2 regions of the Psychrobacillus sp. FSL K6-4046 genome follow, and region 2 is predicted to be linked to the other one. Evidence: a T-box and tRNA genes for the amino acid it is inferred to sense, from the RefSeq annotation. Region 2 holds a T-box; the other holds one or more tRNA genes.

Region 1 (2,444 bases), 380 kb from region 2:
TCATCATCCGCTCGACTTGCATGTATTAGGCACGCCGCCAGCGTTCGTCCTGAGCCAGGATCAAACTCTCCATAATAGAGAACTTAAAAAGCTCATTTTGTTTTGCTGGCATCATCATTAAATGATGTCAAAAATTGTTTTGCGTCAATCAAGCCGAAGCTTGTTGATGCTGTATGTCTTAACGTTTTGCATGTTCAGTTTTCAATGTTCATGGTGGAGCCTAGCGGGATCGAACCGCTGACCTCCTGCGTGCAAGGCAGGCGCTCTCCCAGCTGAGCTAAGGCCCCGAAATAATAATAACTGGTCGGGAAGACAGGATTCGAACCTGCGACCCCTTGGTCCCAAACCAAGTGCTCTACCAAGCTGAGCTACTTCCCGTTATATGGCGCGCCCGGCAGGAGTCGAACCCACAACCTTCTGATCCGTAGTCAGACGCTCTATCCAATTGAGCTACGGGCGCTAATTATTCATAAAAGTGGTGCCGAGGACCGGAATCGAACCGGTACGGTAGTCACCTACCGCAGGATTTTAAGTCCTGTGCGTCTGCCAGTTCCGCCACCCCGGCACTTCAATGAATCTTTGGAGCGGAAGACGAGGTTCGAACTCGCGACCCCCACCTTGGCAAGGTGGTGTTCTACCACTGAACTACTTCCGCTCGGTTATTAAGTTAAGTGGTGCGGGTGAAGGGAGTCGAACCCCCACGCCTTGCGGCGCTAGATCCTAAGTCTAGTGCGTCTGCCAGTTCCGCCACACCCGCATATTTATTTCACAAAAGTGAATGAGCCATGAAGGACTCGAACCTTCGACCCTCTGATTAAAAGTCAGATGCTCTACCAACTGAGCTAATGGCTCGGAAAATGGTGCCGGAGAAAGGACTTGAACCCTCAACCTACTGATTACAAGTCAGTTGCTCTACCAGTTGAGCTACTCCGGCAGGAGTAAAATTATGGTGGAGGATGACGGGCTCGAACCGCCGACCCTCTGCTTGTAAGGCAGATGCTCTCCCAGCTGAGCTAATCCTCCTGGGTAATATTTTTTTATTGCAAGCCCAGCGACGTCCTACTCTTGCAGGGGGAGACCCCCAACTACCATCGGCGCTGAAGAGCTTAACTTCCGTGTTCGGTATGGGAACGGGTGTGACCTCTTCGCCATCATCACTAGACTTGAATAATAATTGAAAGACAAGTTTTATTATATCAACTATGTAGATTATTACAAGCTTTTTTTAAATAAAAATTTATTCTTTCAAAACTGAATAAACTGACATCTTAGAAACAAACAATTTGGTTAAGTCCTCGATCGATTAGTATTCGTCAGCTGCACGTGTCGCCACGCTTCCACCCCGAACCTATCTACCTCATCGTCTTTGAGGGATCTTACTTACTTGCGTAATGGGAAATCTCATCTTGAGGGGGGCTTCGTGCTTAGATGCTTTCAGCACTTATCCCGTCCACACATAGCTACCCAGCGATGCCCTTGGCAGAACAACTGGTACACCAGCGGTGTGTCCATCCCGGTCCTCTCGTACTAAGGACAGCTCCTCTCAAATTTCCTACGCCCACGACGGATAGGGACCGAACTGTCTCACGACGTTCTGAACCCAGCTCGCGTACCGCTTTAATGGGCGAACAGCCCAACCCTTGGGACCGACTACAGCCCCAGGATGCGATGAGCCGACATCGAGGTGCCAAACCTCCCCGTCGATGTGGACTCTTGGGGGAGATAAGCCTGTTATCCCCGGGGTAGCTTTTATCCGTTGAGCGATGGCCCTTCCATGCGGAACCACCGGATCACTAAGCCCGTCTTTCGACCCTGCTCGACTTGTAGGTCTCGCAGTCAAGCTCCCTTCTGCCTTTACACTCTTCGAATGATTTCCAACCATTCTGAGGGAACCTTTGGGCGCCTCCGTTACACTTTAGGAGGCGACCGCCCCAGTCAAACTGCCCGCCTGACACTGTCTCCTACCCGGGTTACGGGTATGGGTTAGAATTTCAATACAACCAGGGTAGTATCCCACCGACGCCTCCTCCGAAGCTGGCGCTCCGGGCTCTAAGGCTCCTACCTATCCTGTACAAGTTGCACCAAAATTCAATATCAAGCTACAGTAAAGCTCCACGGGGTCTTTCCGTCCTGTCGCGGGTAACCTGCATCTTCACAGGTACTATAATTTCACCGAGTCTCTCGTTGAGACAGTGCCCAGATCGTTACGCCTTTCGTGCGGGTCGGAACTTACCCGACAAGGAATTTCGCTACCTTAGGACCGTTATAGTTACGGCCGCCGTTTACTGGGGCTTCAATTCGCACCTTCGCTTGCGCTAAGCACTCCTCTTAACCTTCCAGCACCGGGCAGGCGTCAGCCCCTATACTTCACCTTACGGTTTTGCAGAGACCTGTGTTTTTGCTAAACAGTCGCCTGGGCCTATTCACTGCGGCTCTTCTAGGCT
Region 2 (2,444 bases):
TGTCGATTGGTAGAACCGGACTGTCAGAGGAGGAAGTAAAGGGACTAGACATTCCTTTCGACACAAGTACGATTGAGGCAAGTGATATTGCAGGGTATTATCCTGGTAAAGAGTTAATGCAGATAAAACTTCTTTATCGCAAAGAGGATCAATTGCTTCTAGGTGGGCAGATCGTTGGGGGGCATGGAGTAGACAAGCGCACTGATGTATTGGCTACTGCCCTGTACCATGGTATGACGCTCCCGGATTTATTAGACCTGGACTTATCGTATGCTCCTCCATTTAACGGTGTATGGGATCCTTTGCAGCAGCTTGCTAAAAGAAACTTTGATAAGAATAAATAAAGAAAAGTGGGGGAATTGAGAGATGGAAATAGAGACAAAGGAATATAAGGTTAGAGATATCTCATATAAGATTAGATCGGCTAGTCAGCTGGATGCAAAGCAGCTGTCCGAGGTAAGGGTTCAAATCGACGGGGAAACGGAGAATCTAGATAGAGAACAAGGGGAAGCATTCATTGATGTCACAGGCTTTGAAAAGCTAATTGAAGATGACACCCTTTCCGTGAACAATCTCTTTTTAGTCGCAGAGATTGAGGGAAGGATTGTTGGTTTTTCTAGATGTGAAGGGAATGGCTTAAAGCGGTTTGCGCATAAAGTGGAATTTGGTGTGTGTGTCTTAAAAGAATATTGGGGGCTGAGTATCGGTACCAACCTATTGAAGGAGTCTATCGCTTGGGCGGATGCCGGTAGTATCAAAAAGATCTCATTAAATGTATTACATACTAACGAAAAAGCGATTGCCTTATATAAAAAGTATGGCTTCGAGGTAGAGGGTATATTAAAAAACGATAAAGTTTTAAAGGATGAGCAATACTATCACACCGTTGTGATGGGACGTTCTTTCATTTAAAATAAAATTTAGTTGACTATTCTAAACTCATTGAATATACTATTAAAAATCAACTTATGTTATTTAGGCAAAGAAAAGGACATGAGTCATTTAGGTAATTTCTTATTAGAGAGCAGGGTCATCGGCTGAAAGCCCTGTAAGAAAAACGAATGATTTACCGCCTTGGAGCTATTATGGGGAACAACTAGTATCCATAATCGGGAAACCGTTATCTTTTAGAAAGCCGTATTTTTTATTTGACGGCAAAATTAGGGTGGAACCACGACCACACTCGTCCCTTTTACCGGGATGGGTGTGGTTTTTTGTATGCACAATTTAATATTTAAGCTATGAAAAGGACATGAATTATTCCTCAACTTCTAATTAGAGAGCAGGGTCATTGGCTGAAAGCCCTGTTAGAATGTCGAATAGTTTACCACCTTAGAGCTATTATGGGGAACAACTAGTATCCATAATCGGGAAACCGTTATATTTTATGAGAGCCGTATTTGTTAATGTCGGCAAAATTAGGGTGGAACCACGACCACACTCGTCCCTTTACCGGGATGGGTGTGGTCTTTTTTTATTATGTAAAACAAAACGAGGAGGAATTAATTATGTCAGTAAAAGCCGAGGAAAGATTAAGTCATCAAAAATTAGGTCAGCAACTCGAATTATTTATGTCCATGGAGGAAGCTCCAGGTATGCCATTTTATTTGCCAAAAGGAATGGTTTTACGAAATGAACTCGAAAATTTATGGAGAGAAAAACATCAGCGAGCGGGCTATCAGGAGATAAAAACTCCTATCATGATGAAGCAGGAGCTGTGGGAGAAATCGGGACACTGGGATCATTACCATGAAAACATGTATTTTGCTGATGTGGATGAACAAAAGTATGCGATTAAGCCAATGAACTGTCCGGGAGCAGTTTTAATCTTTAATAGTAAAAGAAGAGGCTATCGAGAACTTCCTATACGATATGCAGAGCTAGGGTTAGTACACCGTCATGAGCTTTCGGGATCTTTGAATGGTCTATTGCGTGTTCGAGCATTTACTCAAGACGATGCCCATCTGTTTGTTCTAGAAGAGCAAATTGAAGGTGAGCTTGCGAAGGTGTTAGATCTAGTAGATGAATTCTATCGGAAATTTGGATTTAGCTATAAAGTGGAGCTATCCACTCGTCCAGAGGATTTTATGGGCTCTGTGGAAGTATGGGACCAAGCAGAAGAAGCGCTAGAATCGGTTTTGAAGAGTAAACAGGTTGAATATCAAATAAACGAGGGAGACGGAGCTTTTTATGGTCCTAAAATTGACTTTCATATACTCGATTCACTTGGACGTAGCTGGCAGTGTGGAACAGTTCAGCTTGATTTTCAAATGCCGGAAAAATTTAATTGCCAGTACGTCGATGAAAACAACCAGCTTCGTCGTCCTATCATGATTCATCGAGCAATCTATGGCTCCATAGAACGGTTTATCGCGATTCTATTAGAACACTTTCAAGGTAATTTTCCACTTTGGCTAGCCCCGGTTCAAGTGAAGGTATTGCCT

Evidence for each region. The T-box of region 2 lies ahead of thrS (threonine--tRNA ligase). A T-box ahead of a tRNA ligase gene usually reads a tRNA of that ligase, here a tRNA-Thr.
Region 1: it has a tRNA-Thr gene. The T-box ahead of thrS (threonine--tRNA ligase) is inferred to sense a tRNA for this amino acid. The anticodon was not compared.

What each region holds. Positions count from the first base shown of each region.
Region 1 covers NZ_CP152020.1:97,585-100,028, reverse strand. The annotation lists rRNA gene MKY09_RS00525 (16S ribosomal RNA) at 1-76, opposite strand, end outside; tRNA gene MKY09_RS00520 (tRNA-Ala) at 212-287, opposite strand; tRNA gene MKY09_RS00515 (tRNA-Pro) at 302-378, opposite strand; tRNA gene MKY09_RS00510 (tRNA-Arg) at 384-460, opposite strand; tRNA gene MKY09_RS00505 (tRNA-Leu) at 477-565, opposite strand; tRNA gene MKY09_RS00500 (tRNA-Gly) at 581-655, opposite strand; tRNA gene MKY09_RS00495 (tRNA-Leu) at 673-757, opposite strand; tRNA gene MKY09_RS00490 (tRNA-Lys) at 780-852, opposite strand; tRNA gene MKY09_RS00485 (tRNA-Thr) at 859-934, opposite strand; tRNA gene MKY09_RS00480 (tRNA-Val) at 948-1,023, opposite strand; rRNA gene rrf (5S ribosomal RNA) at 1,047-1,162, opposite strand; rRNA gene MKY09_RS00470 (23S ribosomal RNA) at 1,284-2,444, opposite strand, start outside.
Region 2 covers NZ_CP152020.1:3,600,187-3,602,630, reverse strand. The annotation lists gene MKY09_RS17715 (CoA-disulfide reductase) at 1-344, shown strand, start outside; gene MKY09_RS17710 (GNAT family N-acetyltransferase) at 367-912, shown strand; T-box leader at 974-1,194, shown strand; T-box leader at 1,233-1,452, shown strand; gene thrS (threonine--tRNA ligase) at 1,458-2,444, shown strand, end outside.